4 regions of the Bradyrhizobium sp. USDA 4510 genome follow, and region 1 is predicted to be linked to each of the others. Evidence: predicted binding sites of a transcription regulator. Region 1 holds the regulator's gene; each other region holds the start of a gene.
What was found. Region 1 encodes LexA, which represses DNA repair genes until DNA is damaged. Its sites were predicted from a motif close to TGTTCNNNNTGTGTTCNG; they were not measured.
Positions count from the first base shown of each region.

Region 2: ACVMDN_RS28675 (PA0069 family radical SAM protein) is a predicted target of LexA. The motif match lies at 1,131-1,148, and genes of this name have one in related genera.
Region 3: ACVMDN_RS01075 (ribonuclease T2 family protein) is a predicted target of LexA. The motif match lies at 1,388-1,405, and genes of this name have one in related genera.
Region 4: ACVMDN_RS34965 (DNA recombination protein RmuC) is a predicted target of LexA. The motif match lies at 1,105-1,122, and genes of this name have one in related genera.

Region 1 is NZ_JBSSBT010000001.1:3,920,133-3,922,329, forward strand. It holds gene ACVMDN_RS17880 (molybdopterin molybdotransferase MoeA) at 1-250, shown strand, start outside; gene lexA (transcriptional repressor LexA) at 494-1,198, shown strand; gene ACVMDN_RS17890 (hypothetical protein) at 1,455-1,883, shown strand; gene ACVMDN_RS17895 (hypothetical protein) at 2,029-2,197, shown strand, end outside.
Region 2 is NZ_JBSSBT010000001.1:6,154,486-6,156,682, reverse strand. It holds gene ACVMDN_RS28685 (bifunctional helix-turn-helix transcriptional regulator/GNAT family N-acetyltransferase) at 1-390, opposite strand, end outside; gene ACVMDN_RS28680 (glycosyltransferase family protein) at 436-1,005, opposite strand; gene ACVMDN_RS28675 (PA0069 family radical SAM protein) at 1,170-2,197, shown strand, end outside.
Region 3 is NZ_JBSSBT010000001.1:223,427-225,623, reverse strand. It holds gene ACVMDN_RS01090 (DUF3617 domain-containing protein) at 1-348, opposite strand, end outside; gene ACVMDN_RS01085 (hypothetical protein) at 392-691, opposite strand; gene ACVMDN_RS01080 (hypothetical protein) at 858-1,334, shown strand; gene ACVMDN_RS01075 (ribonuclease T2 family protein) at 1,448-2,134, shown strand.
Region 4 is NZ_JBSSBT010000001.1:7,500,464-7,502,660, reverse strand. It holds gene ACVMDN_RS34965 (DNA recombination protein RmuC) at 1-1,073, opposite strand, end outside; gene def (peptide deformylase) at 1,244-1,771, shown strand; gene fmt (methionyl-tRNA formyltransferase) at 1,922-2,197, shown strand, end outside.

The DNA of each region.
Region 1 (2,197 bases):
AGTGATTCATCATCGCCGCACGAGCGCCCTGCTCGGCCGCGACCTCGCCGCCAACGACCAGCGCGAGGACTATCTGCGTGCACGGCTCGAAGCGCGCGAGGACGGCACGTTGATCGCAACGCCGGTGACGCAGCAGGACTCGTCGTTGCTCGGGAATCTCGCTGCGGCACGGGCACTTCTCGTGCGCCCGCCGTTCGCGGCGGCGGCCGTCGAAGGCAGCGAATGCGAGATCCTGACACTGCCCGAATAGGGTTTTCGCGCCCCGCCGATTGTGCGTTGCCCGACACGTTCACCGGAAATTAAGTGGTTGCGGAACACATATCGAACATATAGTGTCCGTTCATGATTTGTTTCGAGTGCTGGTGTCTACATTCGGGAAGCTGCATGGAAGCAGGTGCATCGAGCACATGCTCCTGAGGTCAGGCCCGGCCTGCAGGCCCCACCAGAAGAGTCTCGGAATCGAACGACGCTATCAACCGGGGGAATACTCGAGATGCTCACGCGCAAACAGTACGAACTACTGCGTTTCATCAATGAACGTCTGAAAGAGGCCGGCGTACCGCCCTCCTTCGACGAGATGAAGGATGCGCTCGACCTGCGCTCGAAGTCCGGTATCCACCGCCTGATCACTGCGCTGGAGGAGCGCGGCTTCATCCGCCGTCTGCCGAACCGCGCCCGCGCCATCGAGGTCATCAAGCTGCCCGAACTCTCGGCCGGCGGCGGCAACGGTCGCCGCGGCTTCACGCCCAGCGTCATCGAAGGCACCCTCGGCCGGCGCGCCAGCACGCCGCCGATTGCCGAGGACGACGGCAACCGTCCGGTCGCGGTCCCCGTGATGGGCCGGATCGCCGCCGGTACGCCGATCGAGGCGCTGCAGACCCGCAGCCACACCATCAGCGTGCCGCCCGACATGCTCGGCGCCGGCGAGCACTACGCGCTCGAGGTACGCGGCGACTCGATGGTCGATGCCGGCATCCTCGACGGCGACATGGCGCTGATCCAGCGCAACGACGTCGCCAATACCGGCGACATCGTGGTGGCGCTGATCGACGAGGAGGAAGCGACCCTGAAGCGCTTCCGCCGCCGCGGCGCATCGATCGCGCTCGAGCCGGCCAACACCGCCTATGAAGTGCGCATCCTGCCGCCGAACCGGGTCCGCATCCAGGGCAAGCTGATCGGCCTTTATCGCAAATACTGAATTGCAAATACTTGCGGCGGCCGGGAACGAGCAACACGTCGGATCGTTCCTTGCATGATAGTGTAGCGTACGGCCTGCCCGATGCGCTCCGATACCTCTCGCGCAGCGTCGCGTGTTTGTGATCGGAGCGATCTCGGACCAGTCGTACAATCGCCCAGAAACGAGCAGACGCTCGTTCGCTATCGTCCACTCTGGTAGAGGCCCTAATGCCTCAAGGAGAGGCAGGGGTCGCTACCTCGAAATGAGGAGCCATCCGATGTGTGACTATAGTCTGCACGCCGTGGCATCGCGCCCCGCCATTGTCGGAGAGACGCTGATCACGACGACGTTCCGCGGCACGTCGACCCGCGGCTTTGCTTCGGAGAATGACCCCACTGTCGCGGTCTGCATGCTGCCGGGCACCGAGCTCGCTTTCGCCGAGAACGTTCGCTACGACAGCCGCTGGATCTGGACCAAGACGCTGAACTATCGCGTCGGCGTATTCAACGAAGTCGAGCCCGACGTGCCCGATCGGCATCATGATGCGGTCGAATTCCCCGACGGCAGCCATGTGCTGGTGACCCAGCTGGTCGAGGGACAGCGCGTCAGCGTGCTGCAATTGCCGGCGCTGCATCCGCCGGTCGAGCAGAAGCCGAAGGTTGTGGAGCGGCGGCCTTCCGCATTCGCAACGCTGTTTTTGGGTTGAGCGCATCGTCGCCGTGGAATGAGCTGTTCGGCGGCGGATGACCTAAGCAATTTCGGGCGACCCCGGACTCCCGCTTCCGGGGCGCAGAAGGAGATTTGCGTCGGCCGGCACCTTGGCGCATCATCGGGTACGGAGGACGTGCGCGGTGGTCGATAAGGTCACATGGCAAAAGGCTGGACGCGTCACGGAACCGGGCCGCTACATGTTCCGGTTCGGTTGGCTGACGGTAACGGCCGACGACCTGAAAGTCTGGGAGCAATTTCCCGAGGCTTCCTTCACTCTCGTCAAGAAGCCCGACGCCGGCCCCGACTCCG
Region 2 (2,197 bases), 2.2 Mb from region 1:
GCCGTCCATCTGCTTCAATAGCGTCCCGACCTCGCTGCGCGAGCGGCAGTCGAGATCGGCGGCAGCAGTGCGGCCCTTGGCGGTGAGGGCCACCTCGTTGACGCGCTTGTCGGCCTTCGATGGCTTCCGCGTCACGATCTGGCGCCTTTGCAGCGCCGCCAGCGTGCGGCTGACGAAGCCGGCATCGAGGTCGAGATCGCGCACCAGATCGGTTGCGGTGCAATTTTCGCGGTGCGCGAGCTCGTAGATGATCCGCGCTTCCTGCAGCGTGAATGGTGAGTGCAACAGCTTCGGCTCGATGATGCCGAGCTTGCGGGTATAGAACCGGCTGAAGCCGCGGACCGCGGCGACCTGGCTCTCGAGCGTGGTGTCATGGAAGTTTGATTTCATCAAGCATATTATTTGACGGAATCAAATAATCCGCAAGCGCTTTGTTCAGGCCACCATGATCCGGCTCCGCAGCATGGTGCGGGAGGAACGGCCGAGCCGGCGCAGCAGGCGCGCCTCGGAGCGGCGGGCATCGGGCCGGTAGCCGCCGATCCGCTCGTAATGCTCGCGCGCGATCAAAAGGCCCTGTTCGGCCGAGGGCCCGGTGATCATCCGGGCAACGAATTTGAGGCCGTCGCGCAGGCCCGGGTCGGTGTAGGGTGCGCGGGCGTAGCGGAAGATGCCGGCGCGGTCCTTGCCGCTGGCCGCCACCATCTGGATGAACTGGGTGGTTTCCTCGATCCAGCCGGCATCGAGCACTGCGCCCGGATGCAGGAACATCAGCCAGGGCGACCGCGCCTGCCGCGCGCCTGCCGCAAGCGCCGCGGCGCGCGTGCCCTCGAAGCGCATGAAACGGCAGCCGGCAACGTCGGCGACGCGCTCCATCACATCGCTGTTGCTGCGGTCGACCAGCAGCACTTCGCGGATGACGCCGGCGGCCGCGCCCGGCACCAGCGCCGCCAATGTTGCGACCGCGGTGCGCTCGACGCCGTCGGTTGGAATGATCACGCTCAGCATGATTTTGAGGCTTCGATGGCTCAAACGGTGGAGAAACTCCGGCCGTGTTATCACCTTGTCATATTCAAAGCAGCCTGTTCGCCTGCAGAATTTTGTAGCAAGGTTTTGTGGAATTTCTCCGTTCATGTTCTTGATTTGTTCTCGTGCCGTGTTAGCTTCAAAGCATGAGCCGAGCATCCTCTCATGCCCTCAAGCACCCGCCGGTAACGGCGCCCTCCGATAACCCGGCGGGTGCACCTTCCCCTTTTCCCGAGCTTGCGGTCGCGATCGAGCGCGAGCGGCGGCGCGGCCGCGGCGCGCAGTCCAACGCCAGCGGCCGCTACGAGGCCGAGGCGCGCGTTGCCTTCGACGACGGCTGGCAGAGCCTCGAGGACCTGCCGCCATTTGCGACCAGCGTGGCGCTCGACACCTCGCGCAAGGTGATCACCCGCAACGACTCGCCCGACATCGGCTTCGACCGCTCGATCAATCCGTATCGCGGCTGTGAGCACGGCTGCGTCTATTGCTTCGCGCGGCCGACCCACGCCTATCTCGGCCTGTCGCCGGGGCTGGACTTCGAATCGAAGCTGTTCGCCAAGCCGGACGCACCCGCGCTGCTCGAGAAGGAGCTGGCGGCACCGGACTACGAGGCGCGGATGATCGCGATCGGCACCAACACCGATCCCTATCAGCCGATCGAGCGCGACCGGAAGATCATGCGCGGCATCCTCGAGGTGCTGGAGCGCGCCGGCCATCCGGTCGGCATCGTCACCAAGTCGGCGCTGGTCACCCGCGACATCGACATCCTGGTACGTATGGCCAAGCGCAATCTCGCCAAGGTCGCGCTCTCGGTGACGACGCTCGACCCGAAACTCGCCCGCACCATGGAGCCGCGCGCCTCGACCCCGCCGAAGCGGCTCGAGGCGATCAAGCGGCTCACGGATGCCGGCATCCCGACCACGGTGATGGTCGCACCCGTGATCCCGGCGCTGAACGATTCCGAGATCGAGCGCATCCTCGATGCCGCCGCACATGCCGGCGCCAGGGAGGCGAGCTATGTGCTGCTGCGGCTGCCGCTCGAGGTGCGCGATCTGTTCCGCGAATGGCTGATGGCCAACTATCCCGATCGCTACCGTCACGTCTTCACGCTGATCCGCGACATGCGCGGTGGCCGCGACTACGACTCGCAATGGGGCACGCGGATGAAGGGCAC
Region 3 (2,197 bases), 3.7 Mb from region 1:
CTTCACCGTGTAGGCGGAATTGAAATCGCCGACGATCTCGGCATGGCTCTGCATCGTCATGCCGGCGACGCTGCAGACGCTGTCGCTGACATAGCCGGTCGCGGTCTTCTTGATATCCTGCTTCGAGCAGACTTCCTTGGCCATCGGCGAGGCCGCCGCGCTCATCTCCTTGTCGGTGGTCTCGTCGGTGCAGTGCTGCATGGTGATTTCGGGCATCGGCCCGCCGGTGCGCACCATCTTCATCTCCCACAGACCGGCCTTGCGGATCGGCAGGTCGACGGCACTTGCGGCGCCAGCGGACAGGACAAGGCACACAGCCGAACCAAGCAAGGCAAGCTGTCGGGTCATGCGGTCGGCTCCCGGCTGAACGATCGAAAGATCCGGTGCGCGCTCAGTAGAGCGTGCGCAGCGGCCTCTGGGCTGCGCCATAGGGCACCCAGCGACAGGCGAAAGAGATGTAGCCGCCCGGATAGTTCTGCATCGCAAGGAACTTAACCACCTTGCCGTAGGAGGCGCAGTGATCGACTGCGAGTTGCCGGGCGTCGCTCTGGGTCGCCAGCGTATAGGCGATGATACCGCCGGTATCATTGCCCTTGAACGGCGGTACCGGCTGCATCCAATCCGCCCGCGCCGGCACAACGGCCAGCATCCCGCAAACGGCAACCAGGCACGCGGCCAATTTCCTTCGCATCGCAGACTCCATTTCGCTTCGAGCCAACATAGAGTGCGCCGGCGACCGTGAAAAGAACGAGCCGGCTCCCCAAAGTGGACTTCTCCGCAGGTGTTGCCGCCCTGCACTTGACCTTGCCGGGGCTTCGCGGCACCGTCCGCGGCATCGGATAATCGGGTGGATTCCCATGCGCAACCTGTTCAACTCCCGCAATAAACTCGGCCGCAAGCTCGGCCTCGGCGCCGCACTCGTGGTCGGCCTGCTGGCTTTCGGGGGTACGGCCCAAGCCGCCAATCCGCTCGAAATGAACTTCTGGCTGTCCGGCCCGCGCTATGACGGCAATGTGGCCCCATGCGAGAAGGCCCTGACGGTCATCAGCACGCAATTCCAGGAAAAGGAAGCCACCTTCTGGAATTCGCCGCTCGTGATCACCGGCTTCAACGGGATTCACGAAACCGCCTTCCGCCCCTGGCAGTCCGACAATATCCCGCGCCGTTATTGCACGGGCGAGGCGATGCTGAGCGACGGCAAAGTGCGCAAGGTGCACTATTCGATCATCGAGGACGGCGGCTTTGCCAGCATCAATCAGGGCGTCGAATGGTGCGTCGCGGGGCTCGACCGCAACTGGACCTATAACCCGTCCTGCAAGGCCGCGCGGCCCTGATCTCCGACCAGATTGCTAAAGCAGGAGCCGCCGCCATTTGGACGGCGGCTTTTTGTTCTTGAAATGTTCTCGCGGCCTGCTAGGCTCTGGGCGGTCGAGTGAGGGAGCGTTTGATGCCTCGGTTGGACACGATTTCCCGATTTTTGATTTCGGTTGCCATTATTCTGTGCGGTGCGGTCGGGGCGTCGGCCCAGGATCGCCGCCAGAATGCGCCCGGCGAGTTCGATTTCTATGTGCTGTCGCTGTCGTGGTCGCCCTCGTTCTGCGAGGCGGCGAGCGAGCGCGGCAACAACGGCCGCGGCACGCAGGCGCAATGCGGCGGACGGCCATATTCCTTCGTGGTGCACGGCCTGTGGCCGCAATATGAGCGGGGCTTTCCGGAATACTGCCAGCGGCCTTCGCCGCGACTCGCCCGCAGCATCATGAGCTCGATGCTCGACCTGATGCCGGCGCCCGGGCTGATCTACAACGAGTGGGACAAGCACGGCACCTGCTCCGGTCTCGGCGAGCGCGCCTATTTCGAAGCCATCCGCAAGGCCCGCGCCACGGTGAAGATCCCCGAGGAATTCCTGCAATTGTCGGAGCCGAAGACGGTCGCGCCCGACGAGCTGGAGACGGCATTCATCAAGGTCAATCCGGGCCTCAGCAACTCCGCGATCTCGGTGACCTGCGACAGCAAGCGGCTCAGCGAGGTGCGGATCTGCCTCAGCAAGGATCTGGAATTCCGCTCCTGCGAGGAAATCGACCGCCGCGCCTGCCGCCGCGATCAGGTGCTGATGCCGCCGGTTCGCGGCGGCTGAAACTCTGGGTCATGGCCGGCAGACCCGCGCTGCGCGTCGTCGCGCAGCATGTCCCGGCCACCT
Region 4 (2,197 bases), 3.6 Mb from region 1:
ATCAGGATCTGCCTGACGTCCTCGTTCACCTGGCCGAAATGGGTCTGCAGCTTGAGCACGCGATCGCGCAGGCGGCCGAGGTCGTCGCCGAGATGCATCACCTCGTTGCGGATCTGGTCGGCGGCGTCGCGGATGCGGGCGTCCTTCAGGATCTGCTGCATCACCTGGATCGCCAGCATCAAGAGCGAGGGCGATACCAGCACGACGCGCGCGCGATAGGCCTTCTGGATCACGTCGTCGAAGCCGTCATGGATCTCGGCATAGACCGATTCCGACGGCACGAACATCAGCGCGGTGTCCTGGGTCTCGCCAGGGATCAGGTACTTCTCCGCGATGTCGCTGACATGCTTCAGCACGTCGGCGCGCAGCCGCTGGCTGGCGAATTTGCGCTCCTCGTCGCTGCGCGCATCGTGCAGCGCGGTCATGGCCTCGAGCGGGAATTTCGCGTCGATGCAGAGCGGGCGCTGGTCGGGCAGAAACACCACGCAGTCCGGCCGCTTGCCCGACGTCAGCGTGTACTGGAACTCGAACGAGCCCTTCGGCATGCCGTCCTGGACGATCGCCTCCATCCGCGCCTGGCCGAAGGCGCCGCGCGATTGCTTGTTGGCGAGCACGTCGCGCAGCGTCGTCACCTGGGTGGTGAGCTCGTTGAGGTTCTTGTGGGCGTGGTCGATGATGCCGAGCCGCTCGTGCAGCACGCGCAGCGAATCCATCGTGTTGCGGGTCGATTGCTCCATCGACTGGCCGACCCGGTGGGTCACCGAATCGAGCCGCTCGTTGACGGCGCGGGCCATCTCGGCCTGGCGGCCGGCCAGCGCCTGCGCCATAGTATCAACCTTGGCATCGACCCGCCCGGAGGATTCGCTCTGGGCCCGCAGCATGTCGGCGAGGCGCTCCTCCAGTTCGTCGGCGCGGATGGCCTGGGCCATTGCGAGTTCCGCGCCGCGCCGGCTGGCGCGTGCGATCACCACCGCAATGGCGAACAGCAGGATCAGCGCCAGCGCCCCAAGGCCGATCAAGGCGTCGGAGACACGGACGGGAAGGTCGCCAATCGTGAGGAGAATCTCGTTCATGCCGGCAGTTGTAGCCGATTCGCGGCCAGGTGCGAACGAAGAGGGAACGTTTAAGGCAAATGCATTCCTGATTTTCCGGGTTAATGCGGGGTGAAGAAACGTGGTTAAGGTTGTCCTAACGGGTTCCTGAGCGCATTGACCCCATGAAGTCAGCAGCTTAAATCGCCGCCATGGCATTAAGAGAAATTATCATCCTGCCGGACAAGCAGTTGCGGCTGGTGTCGAAACCGATCGAGAAGGTGACGCCGGAGATCCGCAAGCTGGCCGACGACATGCTCGAGACCATGTATGACGCGCCCGGCATTGGGCTCGCGGCGATTCAGGTCGCGCAGCCGCTGCGGCTGATCACCATGGATCTCGCCAAGCGCGACGAGAACGGCGAGACCACGGCGAAGCCGCGCGTCTTCATCAATCCGGAGATCATTGCGCGTTCGGAAGAACTGTCGGTGTACGAAGAGGGCTGCCTGTCGATCCCCGAATATTACGAGGAGGTCGAGCGGCCGGCGCGGGTGCGCGTGCGATTCACCGATCTCGACGGCACGGTGCATGAGGAGGATGCGGAAGGGCTCTACGCCACCTGCATCCAGCACGAAATCGATCATCTCAACGGCGTGCTGTTCGTGGATTATCTGTCGAAACTGAAGCGCGACCGCGTGTTCAAGAAATTCGAGAAGGCCGCCAAGCGCGCGGCGGAGTAGGCGCGGTCGCTTTCCCGGACGCGTCATGGCCGGGCTTGACCCGGCCATCCACGTCTTGCTTCGCTGTCGCCGAAAACGTGGATGCCCGGGGCTTCTTGTGCGAAGACGCGCTTCGCGCTTAAGCACTCCAACTGCTACCGAGCCTGTCTAATGCCTCTCCGCCTGATCTTCATGGGCACGCCCGATTTCGCGGTGCCGACGCTGCTGGAGCTCGTAGCCCATGGCCATGAGGTCGTGGCGGTCTACACCCGCGGGCCGAAGCCGGGCGGGCGGCGCGGCCTGCAATTGCAGCCGACGCCGGTCGAGCAGGAGGCGCGCCGCCTCGGCATTCCCGTGCTGACGCCGAAGACCCTCAAGACCTCGGAAGCGCTCGAGGAGTTTCGCGCGCATGACGCGGATGCCGCCGTCGTCGTCGCCTATGGCATG